Endozoicomonas sp. GU-1: one gene and its partners. The protein of the gene in region 2 interacts with the protein of the main gene of each other region in a pairwise test. Links are inferred from orthologs where the notes say so. Each region holds a gene or a part of one and is shown on either strand. Other genes may lie near its edges.

Region 1 (6,405 bases), 920 kb from region 2 along the record:
TCTTATGCCCTTGACGTCCCGGATTGTGGTGGTGGTTAATTCAAGCAAATGCGCTTTTATCTGCTGCCATTGAGTGGGCAAATCCTCAGCATCCTGTTCCAGGCGGAATATCGGGTCTGAGGTAACCAGTTGTTCAACAATGTCATACAGCTTTTCACATTTGGCAATATCAAGACTGTAACAGCGGGTATTCCCCAACGAAGTCATGATTTGGCCAAACAGAATCTTCGACAATCTCTGATCGCCCATGGTGGGATCATCGACCGAATAGAGGCAGGACATACGCAGCCGGGCTCTCTCTTTATCAATCTCCCGGATTAGGCCATCGTCCAAAAGAGCGACCACCTTGCGGTTGATCACCAGAGTGTTAGCGCTTCGACCTCTATCAGAAATTACCAGCAGGCTCAGATACCAGATACACATAATAAACAGCTCTTGCTGTTCATCAGGAGTATCTGGCTGGTAACTGAGCAAACACTCCACAAGCTGATCGTCATAATGGCACATCTGCTGTTCCAATCCGTGGAGCTTGCAGCTGTTCCTCATCGATGGATCCAAACTCAACGCATCCTGCACGAATAGGCAGTTAAAACACCAACGCTGAATCCTCTCAGAGAACATTGACAAGTTTTGTCCCTGGCAATTTGACCGATTTCCAGGGTCAACTTTGGAATCATTTTACGGAACAGATTGATTTTACTCTGCAATTGATTCCTACCCAGGCAACAATAGTACCCGATTGGCTCAAATCCCCCGTATGTCGGCATAAATTCCATTTCTAACAAAGGATTTATCTTGTACCGGTTCTGCTGAAAAGCGGTTCCCTTTGAGATCTGCCTGAGCCCATCCCTACCTTCCCGGGCAGTCGAGTTTATATTGGCCACAGACTGCTCGGGCAGCTTCTTTTCTGTTTGACTGGCATCCTTCACACATCGCCCGAAAGCACCCTGACTAGCCAAGTGCCCTGTGGCCTCATTATTGGCCATGGGCATTTGTGCCTCCAGCACAGCCGTCAGCCTTGATAGCGGATCTAACATAATGAATGAATTTTATTTTGTTGGTATGACCTTGTTAAACACCCTGTTCAAGTTAGTACAAAAGATCAAATAATGTTAATCACCAGGCCGTGATTCATAGATATATAAATAGATAAGTTATCTCTTATGTGATGTGTTTTTGATTTTAATGTAATTATTTAGGCAGGGTTTTTCTGTGGATAACTCAGTTTATGCCAGTTATCGTCTGCCTTTGAGGATGTGTGCTTTTTTGTAGAAATCCCGGAGGTATGTTGTTGTTTTGGTCTTGATGACTTGTGGATAACTATGAGTGTTATCCACAGATTGCTTGTTATTCAATTTACCCACAGGAAAATCATAAGGTTTATTGCTATTCATAAACGGACCTACCCACAGGGAGTAGCAAGCAATATTTTCCTCCGCATTATGCCGGTTTTATTTTCAACTCATTGAAATATAAGGATATTGTTCATGGCGGATGATCTCTTGTCTTGTTTTGCAGGTGTGGATAACTTTTGCCAGAAAGGATACAATTCTCTTTTGTCTATCCAATCGTTATTTCATACCTGAAGGTCTTCAGCAGGCTGTCTGACCGGCTTCAGTGATACCCGTATCAAATCCTGATCCTGATCCTTATCTATATCCGGAGATGGGTGGGAGAGCGGGAGAGTAGGAGAGTAGGAGAGTGCCTGTGCCCCTTGAGCTGTGGCAAAAATGTATCGATATCCTGCAGGATGAGCTGTCTTCTCAGCAATTCAATACCTGGATTCGCCCTCTGAAAGTGATGGGGGACGAACACGATTTGTGCTTACTGGCTCCCAACCGGTTCGTTGCCGACTGGGTGAAAGAGAAGTTTTTGCCAAGAATCGAAGAGATTCTGGATGAACTGTCCGATGGGGACTCTCCAGCCGTTGCGTTGGCGGTGTCCAATCGTCGGCCCCCCTCACTGAGCAAGCGATCTGCACGGCCAAGAGAGCCTCAGCTCAGGGAAGTGCCACCCAGAGAGATTCAGCCTGCGGCAACGGTGACCGTTTCTGAGAAACCCATTGAGAACCCGCTGAAACACGCCGCTATTGAGCGTTCCGTGGTTACCCATGAGCTGGTGTCGGCTTTAACGGTTGCGCAGGACAATACCCCGGAGCCGGATCTGGTATCAGACTCCGGTTTTCAGGAAGATGACAGCAGGCAGACAGAGGAGTCCGCCCAGATCAAGGTTAACCCACTGAAAGAGTCGGTGAGTGCTACGTCTGAAGAGCCTGTCCCGGTGCGGCAGGTTGAAGTGGAAGGGTCTATCAAGCATCACAGTTCGCTGAACACTGGTTTCACTTTTGAAACCTTTGTTGAGGGTAAATCAAACCAGCTGGCCCTGGCGGCCGCTCGACAGGTGGCAGAAAACCCCGGTGCTTCCTACAACCCGCTGTTCTTGTACGGCGGTGTTGGTCTGGGTAAAACTCACTTGATGCATGCGGTGGGTAACTTCCTGGTCAAGCAGAACCGTAATGCCAGAGTGGTTTATTTACACTCCGAGCGTTTTGTTGCGGATATGGTGAAGGCACTGCAGCTGAATGCCATTAATGATTTTAAAAAGTACTATCGTTCTGTTGATGCGCTGCTGATTGATGATATCCAGTTCTTTGCCGGTAAAGAGCGCTCACAGGAAGAGTTTTTCCACACCTTCAATGCGTTGCTGGAAGGTGGTCAGCAGATGATTCTGACCTGTGACCGATACCCAAAGGAGATCAGCGGCGTTGAAGAGCGGCTGAAGTCCCGATTTGGCTGGGGTTTAACGGTAGCTGTGGAGCCGCCCGAACTGGAAACCCGCGTTGCCATTCTGATGAAAAAGGCAGAACAGCAGAAAGTAGAACTGCCCCCTGAAGCCGCCTTCTTTATTGCCCAGAGAATCCGTTCCAATGTGCGTGAACTCGAAGGTGCCCTGAAGCGGGTGATCGCCAGTGCGCACTTTATGGGGCGCCGTATTGATATTGATCTGATCCGCGAGTCCCTGAAAGACCTGTTGGCTTTACAGGACAAACAGGTCAGTATAGATAATATCCAGAGGACGGTTGCCGAGTACTACAAGATCAAAGTGGCGGATATTCTTTCCAAGCGTCGCAGCCGTTCTGTGGCAAGGCCAAGGCAAATCGCCATGGCTCTCTCTAAAGAGTTGACCAGTCATAGTTTACCCGAGATTGGTGATGCCTACGGCGGACGTGATCATACCACCGTTCTTCACGCTTGCCGTAAAGTAAAAGAACTGGTCGAAGTGGATAACGAGATCAAAAGCGATTACAAAAACCTGTTGCGCTCACTGACAAGTTAATTCCACCTTATTCAACCTCATAAAAAGGTGAATACCTTTTTATATCAAGAGAAAGGAAAGCGATGAAATTTACCATTAATCGGGAAGCATTGCTTAAGCCACTTCAGCTGGTTGCAGGTGTGGTTGAGCGCAGACAGACGCTGCCGGTATTGTCCAATGTGTTGATGGTAGTCGATGGAAACCAGCTCTCGTTAACCGGTACTGACCTGGAAGTCGAACTGGTTGGCCGTGTCGCTCTGGAAGATGTTGCCCAAGTCGGAGAGATTACGGTACCGGCCAGAAAGCTGATGGATATCTGTAAGTCCCTGCCTGAAAACACTCTGATTGAAGTGCATCAGGATGATCTGAAGGTCAAGGTCAAGGCTGGCCGGTCCCGGTTTACCCTCTCCACGCTGCCAGCCAATGAGTTTCCCAGTATTGAAGAGGAGGCCGGATCGGTATCCTTTACCATTGGTCAGTCACGTCTTCGTCGCCTGATTGACCGTACCGGCTTTGCCATGGCCCAGCAGGATGTCCGTTACTACCTGAACGGCATGCTGCTGGAAGTCAGCCAGAACTGTCTTCGTGCGGTGGCTACCGATGGTCATCGTCTGGCCATGTGCAGCGTGGAAGCCGATATCAACCAGCAGGACAAGCATCAGGTCATCGTGCCCCGTAAAGGTATTCTTGAGATGGCACGTCTGCTCACCGAAGGGGAAGAGAGCGTTCATATTACCCTGGGAGCGAATCATATCAGAGCCAAAACCGGCGACTTTATGTTCACCTCCAAACTGGTGGACGGCAAATTCCCAGACTATGAGCGCGTAATCCCGAAAGGCGGCAACAAGATCATTATTGGTGATCGCCAGGAACTGCGTCAGACATTCCAGCGTGCGTCTATTCTGTCCAATGAGAAATACCGGGGTATCCGCCTGATTCTTTCCGATGGCCAGCTTAAGGTAATGGCTAACAACCCGGAGCAGGAAGAAGCCGAAGAAGAGTTGAGCCTGGCTTATCATGGTGACTCCATGGAGATCGGGTTTAACGTCAGCTACCTGTTGGATGTGCTTTCTGTGTTGTCTGGTGAGGCCATCAAGATGACCCTCTCCGACCCGAACAGCAGTGCGCTGCTTGAGGAGTCTGAGTCTGGTGACTCCACCTATGTTGTTATGCCTATGAGGCTGTAACAGCCTGTCGGCAGAAGTAGTCAGTGTCTGATGTGGTGGCATCAGACACTCGCCCTGATCCGGCTTCCGGGCTACTCAGGTTCGGAAATAAACAGAATATGATTCAACAGCTCTCCATAACCGATATTAGAAACCTCTCCTCTGTTTCGCTTACCCCTTCCCCTTCTGTAAACGTGCTCTACGGGCTCAATGGCAGTGGTAAAACCAGCGTGCTTGAGGCCATACATCTTCTCGGGGTTGCCCGATCGTTTCGGACCTCCCGAATTAAACCGGTGATCAATCGTGATGCCGAGGTCTGTACGGTGTTTGGTCGAATCGGTGTGTCATCGGGATCCATACCGGTAGGTGTTTCCAGAAACCTGCGGGATGAAACACTGCAGATACGGGTGTCCGGAGAGAACCTGAAGTCCACTTCTGAGCTGGCCAGGTTACTGCCCTTACAGGTGATTAATCCGGACACCTTCCGTTTGCTTGAAGGCTCCCCAAAGCTGCGAAGGAACTTTATTGATTGGGGCGTGTTTCACGTGAAACATCATGACTTTTTCCCGCTATGGAAACGCATGCAGAAGGCACTGAAACAGCGGAACAGTCTGCTCCGTCATGGTAGAATAAACGGTTCTGAATTGACTTCGTGGAACATAGAGTTTGCCAAAGCGGCCAATGCCATCGACGTGTTACGCGGCGACTATATCGAGAGACTGACGCCCGTCTTCAATGAGGTGCTTTCGGAATTGGCCGATCTGGATAATCTTTCTATCCAATATTACCGAGGCTGGGATAGGGAGAGAGAGCTGCATGAAGTACTCAGTAGCGGACTGGCACGAGATGTCCAATCGGGCTATACCCATGCCGGGCCGCAACGGGCAGATTTAAGGATTCGGATGGGCAAAGGCAGTGCGGTTGATATCCTCTCACGAGGTCAATTAAAACTGGTGGTCTGTGCACTGAAACTTGCTCAGGGCTTTCTATACAAAGAGCTGCAAGACAAACAGTGCATCTTCCTGGTCGATGACCTGCCATCAGAACTGGATACCCCTAATCGACAGAAGCTTTGTCGATTGTTTCAAAAAATGAACTGCCAGACCTTCATCACCTGTGTTGAGAAGGAGGCACTGGAACATTGCTGGTTGCCTGAAACGGAATTGAAAATGTTTCACGTGAAACATGGGCAGGTTACTGTTACATCACATGAGAACCCTGGTCAGCAAAGTATTCGCCGGGCTGAGTCTTTGGAGATAGAGCATGAGTGAACAAAACTACGACGCATCCAATATTAAGGTCCTCAAGGGCCTGGATGCTGTCCGCAAGCGCCCGGGGATGTACATTGGTGATACCGATGATGGTACCGGTCTGCACCACATGGTGTTTGAGGTGGTTGATAACTCCATCGATGAGGCGCTGGCGGGTCACTGTGACAAGATTTCGGTCATTATTCACCCGGATGAGTCCATCACGGTTAAGGATAATGGCCGTGGTATCCCTGTGGATATTCATGAGGAAGAGGGCGTTTCTGCCGCTGAAGTCATCATGACGGTGCTTCATGCCGGTGGTAAATTTGATGACAACACCTATAAGGTTTCCGGCGGTTTGCACGGTGTGGGTGTGTCAGTGGTTAATGCCTTGTCCAGCCAGCTGAAACTGACCATCCGCCGCCATGGTAAGGTTCATCAGCAGGTGTACCATCAAGGGGTTCCGGAAGAGCCGTTAAAGGTGATTGGTGAAACGGACGTTACCGGGACGGAACTGCACTTTATTCCTTCCCCGGAGACCTTCTCAAATATTCAGTTCAGTTATGACATTCTGGCCAAGCGCCTGCGTGAACTTTCGTTCCTGAATTCGGGGGTCTATATCCAGCTGACGGATGAGCGCACCGGCAAGGTTGATGACTTCAAATACGATGGTG
Region 2 (6,467 bases):
ATAAGTGACTGTTGACCTCCAACAGTGATTTTTCCCGGCATGTTTCTGAATCCGTTTCTTATCAGCTGGTATGGATATCGGCACACATCAGCTAACAGCAAGTGGGGAAACAGCGTATCCAGCACGTGTAAGACAATATAAGACAATAAAAGGACACCCACTTTTTAAAAAGTGAAGAGAGTACGACATTTGTTCATTTTTTAAATGATAGTATTGATCATTGTAAGAATTTCACATTCATACCAAACAGGAAGCGTATAAAAAGCACTCAGCAACAGCCAGATAGAAGACACTATCAAGACAATATAAGGAAATCGAGGAAGTCGTGGTCAGGTCTTTAATTATGAATAACCATTGTCGTTTTTGCTGATAAGAAGAGCTATTTGCACAATAAAAGACCTGACCCTGATTTTTTAAAAATAATACGACGCCTGCAACACGAACCCTTAAATAAAAAAATGAATCAGAAACTTTTACGACACCGCATGATCGAAGAGAGTGCCCGGTAATTTTTTGTGCACAGTTCTAATGCACTGTTATGCAATACAACATCAAGAGCCCTGTTTATGATTCAGCAACCCATTCAGCAACCCACTCAGCAACCAATTTGCGACAGTGCTTCCCAATGTTCAGGGAATGGCATCGAACGTTCCTGGCTCGGCCATGGCGTTGCTGTTTGTAAAGCATTTGCGAAATCATTGATTCCAACGGAAGATCCTTGCCTCAGTTTCAATTCCCGCAAAGCAGTGGAAGATCTTGTGCGACTGGTCACAGTAGCTATCCTGCCGCCGAGTTCCATCCTTTTCATAGTGAAAGATATGGCCAATGCCTGGTCCGGAGGCGGTTTGCCCGGGCCGGATGCAAAACCGGAATTACCACAGACATCAAAAGAAACCCGGGAAGAGGCTCAGGATAAAGAACCCGGCTCGAAAAGAAGTACCCCTTCAACAGCCATCCACGGTCCGCTATCAAGGGGGTGAGGGAACCAAAGGACTACTTGCCATTGGCACGTTGGCCAGTACTTTTCAGTATGCCAATTCGAAAACGATTTATATTAATGATGCAGAAGACTTGAGCAAGATTGGTGGAGTATATTCACTGGACGATACCTATCAACAGACAGCGGATATTGTTGTCAATAACCATATACCCATTGGCAAATTCTCGGCCCATTCACCGGGGAGTACAATGGGCAGTGCCGTACCATCAGAGGCCTGTCTGACTGTTTTGTTGACACTCAGCAAGGCAACATCAGTAACCTTCGCTTTACTGGTGCCAATATAATTTCCCAGAAGACGACCGGGTTAGCAGCCTGTCTTGTTGATGATAGTGGCACTGTCAGAGATACCTGGGCGAAAGATGTTCATATTCTCACCAGAGGTCCGGGAAATCACGCTGGCATCGGGGGGGGGCTGGTTGAAGGAATGGTTGCCAACATCATGGCGGTAGACAGCGATGTCACAACCTGGGGTAACTATTCATACGCAGGCATCGGGGGGGCTGGTTAAAGGAAAGGTTGCCAACATCATGGCGGTAGACAGCAATGTCACAACCTCGGGTAACTATGCATACGCAGGCATCGGGGGGGGAGGTTGTCGGAAAGATTGCCAACACCACGGCGGTGAACAGCAGGGTCGAAACTTCGGGTAATGATGCAGGCGCCAGCATCGGGGGCTTGGTTTATTTTGGAACGGTTACCAACACCAAGGCGGTGAACAGCAGTGTCAATGGCTTTGAAAGGGGTTCAGGATCTATCTCCAATTATCAGCTTCTTTGCCAAAAAGCAGCACCACGTGTGTTAACAGCCAATTGCTCTTTAAGAACTGAATTTCGGGATGCGTTGGATTTATCGTTTTGCCCAGTAAATGCCGCTACCGTGTCAACAGCCGCTAAAGAGTCAACACCCACTACAGCATCAACAGCCGCTAAAGAGCCAACAGTTGCGGCAGCAGCCGACACGGTGTCAACAGACGCTACAGCATCAACAGCCGCTACGGTGGGAGGAATTACCACAGGTTCCCTGCTGGCGGGCGGATTGGGATTAGGGATTGCCGGCTATTCAACCCATCAGTGGATTACCGGTTACCGGGAGGGATTGCGTGGTAAGAAGCTGGCGATGAAACCACTGACTCGTGGTAAAGAACTGGCAAGCGCTGCGGTCAACTCGGTATCACAGGGTATTCAGGGAATCAGAGAACGAATGAACAGGCAGAGTGTTTCTACGCAGGAACCAGCCCATGAAATGAGCCAGGTACAAGACTGAAAGAGTGACGAGAAACCAGCGCCAGGTCTTGAAACTTGAATGTGGGAGGTTCTTCTGAACTTGTTGCGGGTCAGGCGTCAGAAGATAAAAGCAAGGGGTTAAACGCTGATCTGGCTGGTCATTGTTCAGTGGCTTGCCTGCCACATCCCTGTTATGACGCTGAAGTCGGCCTGCCCGCTGAATCAGCAAATACAGCAGCCTTGTTCGACAGACCTGATAATGAAGTCAATGGCTTGAACAGGATCATAAAAGATATTGTCGCTGTATTTTTACCTCCTGAATTCGTATCATCATTTAATCTTTTTTCTCAGATCGTCACTATGCTGGATGTACGTCCCCGTGAGCTGGCGCTTCCCATCGACGAAGCCACGGTTGCCATTAAAACACCCCCTCACTCCATCGAAGCGGAGCAGTCCGTGCTCGGCGGGCTGATGCTGGATAACCAGGCCCTGGACCGGGTGGTGGATAAGCTGACGTCGGATGACTTCTACAATCCGGGGCACCGGCGTATCTATGCATCCATCAGTACACTGAGCAATGAGAGCAAGCCTTTTGATCCTCTGACGGTTGCCGAGATTCTGGAAAACCGGGGTGAGCTGGATGAGGTGGGCGGGCTGGTTTACCTGGCGGAGCTGGCGGGCAGTGTGCCCAGTGTGGCGAATATTCGCGCCTATGCGGAGATTATCTTTGAGCGTTCGGTACTGCGTAAGTTGATCAATACCGGCCAGAAGATTGCGGACAGTGCCTATAATCCCGAAGGGAAAGACAGTCAGGCGATTCTCGATGAAGCCGAACGACTGGTGTTCAATATTGCCGAAGAGCGCCCAAACACGGGTGGCCCGATGGGGGTGCGGGAGATTCTTGAAAACACCGTCAAGAAAATTGATGAGATGTTTAATGCCGGTAACGCCATTACCGGTACCACCACCGGCTTTAAAGATCTGGATGAAATGACCTCCGGTCTGCAGCCTTCCGATATGGTCATTGTGGCTGCCCGTCCCTCCATGGGTAAGACCACGTTTGCCATGAACCTGGTGGAAAATGCCCTGTTGAACAGTGAGAAGGGCGTTATGGTATTCAGCCTGGAGATGCCCAGTGAGCAGTTGATGATGCGTATGCTTTCTTCTCTGGGCAGGATCAACCAGTCCAAGGTCAGAAGTGGTCAGCTGGAAGAAGAAGACTGGCCAAAACTGTTGTCGGCGGTTGAGCGCATTAAAGACAAGAAGCTGTTTATTGACGATACGGCGGGTATCAGCCCCTCGGAAATGCGCTCACGGGTTCGCCGGGTGGTGCGGGAACACGGTGACCTGGGCCTGATCATGATTGACTACCTGCAGTTGATGCAGATTCCCGGTTTTGGTGAGGGGCGAACCAATGAGATTTCGGAAATCTCCCGATCGTTGAAAGCCATTGCCAAGGAGTTCAATGTTCCTGTTATTGCCCTGTCGCAGTTGAACCGTTCTCTTGAGCAGCGACCCAATAAGCGCCCGGTCAACTCCGACCTGCGTGAATCCGGCGCCATCGAGCAGGACGCCGACGTGATCATGTTTATCTACCGGGACGAGGTGTATAACCCGGATACCGAGTACAAAGGGGTTGCTGAAATCATTATCGGTAAGCAGCGGAATGGTCCCATCGGTACCTGCCGACTGGCGTTTATTGGCCAGTTCACCCGCTTTGAGAACCTGGCACCGGATGCTTACCGGTTTGAGGAAGACTGATTTTTTTTTAAACCTGTCCAAAGACGGACAGTGGTGGCTCGTCCAGGGCGGCCAGTTGTTCCCGCAATTCCAGAATATGCTCTGCCCAGTACCGTTCGGTATTAAACCAGGTGAATGCCATGGGAAAGGCGGGATCATCCCAGCGCTTGGCCAGCCAGCCGCTGTAGTTGATCAGTCGCAGGGTACGAAAATATTCCACCAGGTTCAGCTCAGAAGGGCTGAAATCCATAAACTCTGTGTAACCTTCCAGAATCTCGGCCATTTGCAGGGTTTGCTCTTGGCGATCTCCGGATAACAGCATCCACAGATCCTGAATTGCCGGAGCCATACAGGTATCGTCAAAGTCAACAAAGTGTGGTGCCTCATTCCGCCAGAGAATATTGCCGCTGTGGCAATCACCGTGGACCCGAATGGATTGCCACCTATGCTGTTGCGTCATCAGTTCCAGGCGATGGAGCAGGTCCCGGGTCAGGGTCTGGTAGGCTTCCAGAAGAGAAGCGGGAATAAAGTCGTTTGCCAGCAGGTATTCAACATTATCGATGCCGTATCGCTGCAAGCTGATCGCCGGGCGGTGTTGGAAGTCACTGGCTGATCCCAGCTTGTGCATGCGTCCCAGGGTGCGGCCAAGGGTCAGCAGGTTATCCAGATTATCCAGTTCCGGTGCATGGCCACCCTGACGGGGAAACAGGGCAAACAGAAAGCCTGCAAATTCATGCAGTGTGTTGCCTTTTTTGTCAGCCATCGGGGCGACCACCGGCAGTTCCATCGCCTTGAGATCCAGGGTGAACTGATGCTCCTCCTGAATCTGATCTTTTGACCAGCGTTCGGGGCGGTAGAATTTTGCAATCAGGGGTTCACCTTCCTCAATGCCAACCTGGTAAACCCGGTTTTCATAGCTGTTCAGGGCCATAATGCGGGCATCGCTCAGAAATCCTGCGCTCTCAACGGCGTCCAGTGCCCGGTCAGGCGTCAGCTGGTCGTATGGATGTTGAGTAGGCGTGTTCATGCGGGCCTCCGAAGGAGTCTGAGTTCTGTGGAGGGGATTCTATAACCAATAGTAAAGACTGGCCACTGACGCCGGGTGGAATTCTGCTTTGAAGTGAATGTGGATGATGACCCTGAATGCAGTACTCGCAGGCTGTTCGGGAGCAGCTTTAATAATCATCAGCTCTCCGGTGTTCTGGCAACACTCCATATATCCACGCGTTTTACACCACTTTTTTTCAACAGTCGGGTGATTTCATTGACGGTGGCACCGGTGGTTACCACATCGTCCACTAAGGCAACGTGGTGCCACGGCGGGGTGCCGTTTAAAGTGTATGCGTTGCGAATGTTTTTTTGTCGGGCGGTGGCATCCAGGCTTTGCTGTGGCACAGAGTGGATGGTTCTTTTGATCAACTGTTGTTCAATGTCCAGGTCTCTGACACTGAGCAGTTTTTTCAGGGCTTTGGTCAGCAGGAGCGTCTGGTCATAACCTCTTTCCCGCAAGCGTTTGCGGTGCAGTGGTACCGGCAATATGATTTCCGGCCACTGATCATCAAGGTAATAGTCCAGCAACCATTCAGCCAGGGATGCGGCCATTGGTTTTATCAGTTCCAGCCTGGACTGGTATTTCACCATTTGTAATATCCGGTTGACGGGAAACTGGTACAAAAATGGTGAAAGACAGTGGTCAAATAAGGGCGGTTGCTTCAGGCACTGGCCACAAATGCCCGTGTCGCTGTCTTGAATGGGCAAGCCGCAGCAGGAGCAAAAGCACAGTGGGACCGGGCATGTTGCCAGGCATAATCGGCAAAGCGGTTGGGCAAGCGTGGTATGTCCCCGGCAAAGAATGCATTTGATCTGTACTTGTTGTTTAAAATTAGACCAGTTGTAAACCTTAAAGAATTTCATAGATTGACGGTGGCAGTAATTCCGTTATCATCTTTTGCATCTTTATTGTGAAAATGTCGTTCTATTGGTAATTTCATTTTCATGGTTGTTTACTCAAACAATAAATCTCAGGTCTCCGTTAACAAGGGTTTTCTTCCCTGCCGTGATCGGTGTTCCCTCCCCCAGAGGATGTCATGTCCAATACCAGTTCAGCTCCAGCAGAAAATGCCCCCAGCTCTTTTGGCCACAGTGTCGCTCGTCATGACTGGACGCTGTCAGAAGTAGAGGCACTTTTCCAACAGCCGTTCAATGATCTGATCTTTCAGGCCCAGCTGGCTCACAGAGAACATTTTGATCCAAACCAGGTGCAAGTTAGCACATTACTGTCGATCAAGACGGGTGCCTGTCCGGAGGACTGTAAGTATTGCCCCCAGAGTGGTCACTACAATACCGGTCTGGAAAAGGAAAAATTGATGGAGGTGCAGAAGGTACTGGAGGAGGCCAGAAGCGCCAAGGCTTCCGGTGCTACCCGCTTCTGCATGGGGGCGGCCTGGAAAAATCCTCCCGCCAGAGACATGCCTTACATTATTGAAATGATTAAGGGGGTGAAA
Region 3 (6,407 bases), 2.3 Mb from region 2 along the record:
TAGTATGGGTAGCTGGCGCAGTTTTCAAGAGGCAGATGGAAAAAAAACTGACTTTTCCACAAAACTGAGGTTCTAAACTCAAGAAAGAGTGAAAAATTCGTTATATGCTCGCAAATCAAGGCTTATCAATTAATGGTGCTTTTGGCTTCCGGAACGACCATCATCATTTTCCCGGGTATAGTCCCCATCAATGGTGTGGTTGAGATGGGTTTGATCATGACGCCATGATGGCTCACGACGATACTCAGCCTCATAAATATTGGTGTGCTGCACATTGACCCCGCTCACTTTCAGCCAGCGCCGGATCAGCAGCTGACGAACCGGTGGAATCAACAGGAATACCCCCAGAAAATCAGTGATAAAACCGGGGATCAACAGCAGCAGGCCACCCAGGGCAATAGCCAGGTTTTCCAGCATTTCCATAGCGGGCAGTTCGCCTGCCGCCATCTTCTGCCGGGCTCTTAATGTGGTTCTGAAGCCCTGGCGGCGAATCACTTCGATGCCAATAAATACCGACAGAATAACCAGGGCAACCGCATTCCAGGCTCCGATGATACTGCCTACTTTAATCAGCACCACCATTTCCAGAATGGGTAAAAGGATAAATAGCACAAAGAGGAAGCGCATAAGAGGCCCCGTTAATCATTGGAGCCTCCTATATAAAGGCAGTGTCGTTTTTTTTCAAGGGTTGTCAGGAAGCAGGAAGGTTGTACTCGCCCCTTAATGAAAAAAACTTCTTACCCGGGTACACCAGCCTCGCAAATAAATCAAAAACAACCGGCAAGTCGGTCTCTGTACAGCCCGCCTGCTCTCCAAAGAAAGGATTCTTTTATTATAAATTATTGTCTTTTATTCACATCCGTTTCAGGATAATCAGTGTACCTTCTACCAATAAAACATAAGAACAATGAACATCAAAAATAAAAATATCCTGATCACCGGTGCCGCCAGAGGACTTGGTCTGGCAATGGCCAACTGGTTCGCAGAACGTGGTGCCAATATGGGTCTTATGGACCTTGATACTCCCGAACTTTATCAGGCAGAGGAACTCTGTCGTTCAAAAGGGGTTAAAGCGATAGCACTGCCAGCCAATGTTGCTGAAGAAGCTCAGGTGGAAGCGGCTGTTCAGAAAGCCTCTGCAGAACTCGGCCCATTGAATGGCCTGGTCAACAACGCCGGTATTCTCAGAGATGGCCTGCTGATCAAAGCCAAAGATGGCAAAGTGACCGACAAACTCTCCTTCGACAAATGGCAGTCCGTAATCAATGTTAACCTGACCGGTGTCTTCCTCTGCGGCCGTGAAGTGGCCGCCAGCATGATCGACAGTGGCTCAGAGGGCGTCATCGTCAATATCGCCAGCATTGCCCGTGAAGGGAACTTTGGACAAAGCAACTACTCCGCAGCCAAGGCCGGTGTCTCCGCCATGACCGTGACCTGGTCCAAAGAGCTGGCCAAATACGGCATCCGTTGTGCAGCTGTCGCTCCGGGCGTTATTGAAACCGCAATGACCGGCGGCATGAAGCCAGAAGCCAAAGCCCGGTTAACCGCGGGCATTCCTGTTGGACGCATGGGTACCCGGAAGAGATTGCCCGGACCGTTGGTTTTATTTTTGAAAATGACTATTACAACGGGCGGGTTTTAGAGCTGGATGGTGGGTTAAAACTCTGAAAAATACGTTGTGGGATACTGCCACCGAAAAGCGATCATAAGAAGGTCAATCAAAAGACGATTGGGAGTCGGCCTAAATATATCCCTCTATGCATTGGCCTGAAGACCAGACATATCGCCCACTCCCCTAACCTTGTTATACTGAGACGCTTAATTCCCATGACTTGCCTGAAACAGAACGCGTGCAAAGACTCAATGATCGACAGGCTGAGGCCGTAAAATACATCGATACTCCCCTGCTGGTACTGGCCGGTGCCGGTAGTGGTAAAACCAGTGTTATTACCACCAAAATTGCCTACCTGATTCAACAGTGCGGTATCAGCGCCAAAAACATTGTGGCCGTGACCTTTACCAACAAAGCCGCCCGGGAAATGAAAGAGCGGGTTGGCAAGCTGGTGAAAGGCAAGGCCTCTTCCGGACTGACGGTGTCTACGTTCCATAATCTCGGCCTGAATATTATCCGTCGTGAGTACCAGATTCTTGGCTATAAACCAGGGTTTTCGATTTTTGATCAGCAGGATGCCCGATCACTGATTACCGACCTGATGCAGCGGGACACGTCTGCAGATGATAATGGTGTGGATCAGATCCAGCACTGTATCTCCAACTGGAAGAATGATCTGATCTCCCCGGCCCAGGCGTTACAGATGGCCAGACAGCCCTGGGAGCAGACGGCAGCGATTGTTTATGAACACTACAATCGCATGCTGAAAGCCTATAACTCAGTGGACTTTGATGACCTGATCATGAAGCCGGTGGAGTTATTCAGACATTATCCGGAGGTCCAGCAACGCTGGCAGGACAAAGTTCACTATATGCTGGTGGATGAGTACCAGGACACCAATGGTGCCCAGTATGAGCTGGTCAGGCGACTGGTGGGCGACCGTCGTAAGTTGACCGTCGTGGGTGATGATGACCAGTCCATTTATGCCTGGCGCGGAGCCAAACCAGAAAATCTGGCGCAACTGAAAGAAGACTATCCCAGCTTAAAGGTGATCAAGCTGGAACAGAATTACCGTTCCACCAGCCGTATCCTGAAAGCAGCAAATACCCTGATTGCCAATAACCCACATGTGTTTGAAAAAACATTATGGAGTGAAATGGGGGTCGGGGATGAAATTCGCGTGATTAAATGCCGAAACGACGAAATGGAGTGTGAGCGGATTGCCACAGAGATCATCGCCCACAAACTTCGCCACGATAACAGCTATAAAGATTATGCCGTTCTCTATCGGGGAAATTTTCAGTCGCGGCTGCTGGAGCTGAAACTTCAGCACCATGGTATTCCTTACCACATTAATGGCGGCACCTCGTTCTTTGCCCGGGCAGAAGTGAAAGATATCATGGCCTACCTCCGCCTGCTGATTAATCAGGATGATGACAACGCCTTTCTACGGGTGGTGAATACCCCCAAGCGGGAGATTGGGCCATCGACACTGGAGAAACTGGGCAACTACGCCAACAAACACCACATCAGTATGTACAAAGCCTGTGAAGAAGCGGCCCTTGCCGAGGACCTGGCCCCTCAGTATGTCGACAGGCTGCGACGCTTTACCGGGTGGATGGACGACGTTTCACGACGGCTGCAAATCAGCGAAGACCCTATGCAGGTGGTTCGTGAAATGATTGCTGATAGCGATTATGAAAATTGGCTGATGCAGCACTCCTCAACGCCAGCCCAGGCTGAAAAGCGCATGGCCAATGTCTGGTTTCTGGTGGATGCCCTGCAGCAAACCCTGGAACGGGGTGATGAAGACAGAACGGTTGCCGATGCCATTGCCCGGCTGATTCTGCGGGATATGCTGGAGCGCAATGAGGAAGAGGAAGATGCCGACCGTGTTCAGTTACTGACTCTCCATGCCTCCAAAGGTCTTGAGTACCCCCACGTCTTTATGATGGGAATGGAGGAAGAGCTGCTGCCGCACCGAACCAGTATTGAAGAAGATAATATTGAGGAAGAGCGTCGTCTTACTTATGTCGGCATTACCCGGGCCCGGAAATCACTGACCATGACACTGGCCGGGCAAAGAAAGCAGTTTGGCGAGATCATTGATACGCTGCCCAGCCGCTTCCTGGATGAGTTGCCACAGGAAGACCTGGTGTATACCGGCTTTGATGAATCATCCCGCCGGGAAACCAAAAAAATGGCGGGTAAAATGGGGCTGGATGCGCTTTACAAGTCTATCGGAGTATAAGTAGCCAGAAATATTCAATTCCATATGGCCAGCTACTTAGCCGCCATAAGCAGAAGTGAAGGGCAAGGTTCCCTGCTTCTGTTGCTTTGTAGCTGTAGAAACGACTTGAGGCTTTTACTCTATGACTCTATCTTTCGACAAACTTGGCTATCAAAGGAAAAAATGCGTCAGATTGAGGACAATTAATCCACTCAGGGACTGGATCGATCTCTGTTTTATCTCTTCTGACAATGCGAATCGCGTTGAATAGTTCACTATATCTACTGATACTTTCCTCCAGCTTATGAATCGCTATATTTGACAGATAACCAAATGCAGATATATACAACGAGTTCCCGAGATAAAATTGAGAGTGTATTGGTTTAACAACGTCATCATCAGAGGTTTCACAAAACTGGACAATATCGCCCTTTAGGAGGCTTGCCGGGTCGAAGGGGAGTATTTTTGCCTCTGGCAAAGACATATACCAGTCCTCCCATTGTGCATGGGAGCGATCGATATCGTCGTAAAAATTTATCCCGAATGCCAAATAATTAGCTAGCATATGACAACTCGCTCCAAGGGTTACCTCCTCACCAGATCCCCACCTATTATTACGTCTTTCTTCCGTTTGCCTGTATGAGATACAACCTGCAACACCTTTTTGCAATATTTGCACAATTCTGGACTCAAAACATTGTTGATACAGAGACTTATTCTTTTTAGGAATGTCACCAATGATCGCTGATTCAGTTAAAAGGGGAAAAGCTTTTTCTTGCTCTAAGCTTTCATACTGAACACCATCTATGTCAAAACAATATCCAGATATGGCATTCTCTTTGATAAATGGATAAGGGCAGGAGGCTAACGGATAATATGAAGCGAGTGAGTGTACCCTCTCTAGAGCATCTTCCTCTTTGCGGCTGCCTTCAGCCATCATTTTTAATGGCTGTTCAACTTTATTTTCACAATTTACGCTAACAATTGTGCGAGACTTCAGAAAAGGCAACTCTGCATTTTGTTGCATCCCCGGAATAGATATACCCCCGCCTGCATTTGAGCCCTTATCACTTTGGGGAGAGTTTACAGGCGGATGATCGCCCGGTGACATAGTATTCAAACCTGTCCGAAGAATATCCATGTTATCTCTCATAAAGTTGCCAGGTAATACACCTGCAAAGTCTTTTCGATGAGCCTGATGGTAACGATATTTCTCAACCAGCAGCAGGCCCGCAATAAAACTTACCAGTGACACAATCATCAGATCGATGTTTCTTTTTGCACTCGCAGGTAATGGTGTCCATTTCTGGTGGCTGCACAGATCCAACGCCCTGGAGGATCTCGCCAAGTGCTAATTGATTCGGATAGTTGATCAACCGTTTTTCAGACTTTTCATCAAACAACTGTTGTTTAAACCAGTCCAGCTGATGTTTAAGAGATGCGTTTTTCTGTTTCAGGAATTCAGCGACAGGACTCTGTTCCTGCAACAACCCCTGCAACCGCTGGAGCAGTTGCAGGTGAGAAAGCTGAGTGGCAGGCACAGGTGCTTTTTCCAAAAGAGTCATAGCGTTTGACTGTAGACACTATTCAGGATGTTTGCTGGCTGATATATCAAGATTTACATAACGCTTGTGGTAATGGGCTGAGCGGGTATCAATGCCATCAACAATCATTACGTAAAGATCGGAAGCTTTCTCAAGAGCAACTTGCGGAAGATTCTAACGGGTTATCTAAAACTCCCTTTTTCCGGTGATAGTATCCCCGGTTCGTTAATGGAAAATGTGATTGGTGATGTCAGAGGTGGTGATGTTTTAAACACTTATGACTTTGTGGATGTCATAAACAAAAAACAAAGAGTCAGTTGGCAGATCCACTGTCTTATAAAGCGGATAATGCTGCGCTTGACCTTCACCCAATGCTCTAAAAACCTCGCTACGGACGCTTAAGTCCGACAGGCTCCTAGGCCCATACATAACCCGGATCAATTCTTTTGTATCCATACCATGTCTGCGCCCTTTGCCGGTGTTGGTTAGCCTTGGATAAATCAGTCATAGCCCAGAGACTGAAAGTATGCCCCATGGAACTGAACAGACAACGCAGTCTGAATCTGATTTCAGCGTCGACCTGAGGGTCGTCGGCAATTTCCGGTTGTTTCAGCATTGCCTGTACCGCATGCCAGATGACTTCAGGGTTGATGTCAGGGTCAATCTGATCCAATTCCAGACAATGCATCAGTGACGGCAAAATAAATTTATTTCTGGCATCCAGCACCCATTGCCTGGCCTTCTGTCTCATCGGTGCATCGGGAATGATAGCCGAGCGGAAAAAATCATCAAACTGATGCAATTCCGTCCAGGCACACTCCTCCCAGATTCGCTCAATACCAATACAGGTTTTTAAAAGAGGCTGATTCAACAACTTCTGGTATATCTGCCGCTCGCCGATTATATCCGAACGGGCCCTGGCCGCCCGGATACACCGGAGTGTTTGCAGAATAACCGGATTCCAGTGTCGGGAGAGCAGTTTTTCAAATGGCTTTATGGCCCCCCTGGCCGACTGTACCTG

Evidence for each region.
Region 1: the proteins of dnaB (region 2) and dnaA interact in binary tests that used the Escherichia coli proteins (3 or more experiments, as listed by UniProt). The link is inferred for Endozoicomonas sp. GU-1 from one-to-one orthologs.
Region 3: the proteins of dnaB (region 2) and rep interact in binary tests that used the Escherichia coli proteins (3 or more experiments, as listed by UniProt). The link is inferred for Endozoicomonas sp. GU-1 from one-to-one orthologs.

Annotation. Positions count from the first base shown.
Region 1 is NZ_CP114771.1:3,731,002-3,737,406, forward strand. Bases 1,118-4,018 are described here. They hold dnaA (chromosomal replication initiator protein DnaA), read left to right. Parts: upstream 1,118-1,701; coding sequence 1,702-3,336; downstream 3,337-4,018. Other genes in these bases: dnaN (DNA polymerase III subunit beta), read left to right, coding at 3,399-4,018. Outside these bases: O3276_RS15620 (hypothetical protein), read right to left, coding at 1-558; more of dnaN, read left to right, coding at 4,019-4,502; DNA replication/repair protein RecF, read left to right, coding at 4,526-5,752; gyrB (DNA topoisomerase (ATP-hydrolyzing) subunit B), read left to right, coding at 5,745-6,405. UniProt on the Escherichia coli protein: Plays an essential in the initiation and regulation of chromosomal replication. Binds in an ATP-dependent fashion to the origin of replication (oriC) to initiate formation of the DNA replication initiation complex once per cell cycle.
Region 2 is NZ_CP114771.1:4,653,817-4,660,283, forward strand. The notes cover bases 1,821-4,783. They hold dnaB (replicative DNA helicase), read left to right. Parts: upstream 1,821-2,583; coding sequence 2,584-3,984; downstream 3,985-4,783. Other genes in these bases: O3276_RS19255 (hypothetical protein), read left to right, coding at 1,821-2,263; O3276_RS19265 (SrkA family protein kinase), read right to left, coding at 3,992-4,783. In the rest of the region: O3276_RS19240 (phospholipase D-like domain-containing protein), read right to left, coding at 1-146; O3276_RS19245 (hypothetical protein), read left to right, coding at 567-980; O3276_RS19250 (hypothetical protein), read left to right, coding at 1,072-1,284; more of O3276_RS19255, read left to right, coding at 1,544-1,820; more of O3276_RS19265, read right to left, coding at 4,784-4,990; O3276_RS19270 (ComF family protein), read right to left, coding at 5,149-5,604; biotin synthase BioB, read left to right, coding at 6,051-6,467. UniProt on the Escherichia coli protein: The main replicative DNA helicase, it participates in initiation and elongation during chromosome replication. Travels ahead of the DNA replisome, separating dsDNA into templates for DNA synthesis.
Region 3 is NZ_CP114771.1:2,308,352-2,314,758, forward strand. What follows is about bases 1,454-4,356. They hold rep (DNA helicase Rep), read left to right. Parts: upstream 1,454-1,850; coding sequence 1,851-3,863; downstream 3,864-4,356. Other genes in these bases: O3276_RS09415 (hypothetical protein), read right to left, coding at 3,991-4,356. In the rest of the region: O3276_RS09400 (FxsA family protein), read right to left, coding at 130-627; more of O3276_RS09415, read right to left, coding at 4,357-5,103; O3276_RS09420 (transposase), read right to left, coding at 5,057-5,383; O3276_RS09425 (hypothetical protein), read right to left, coding at 5,802-6,407. UniProt on the Escherichia coli protein: Rep helicase is a single-stranded (ss)DNA-dependent ATPase involved in DNA replication; it can initiate unwinding at a nick in the DNA. It binds to ssDNA and acts in a progressive fashion along the DNA in the 3' to 5' direction.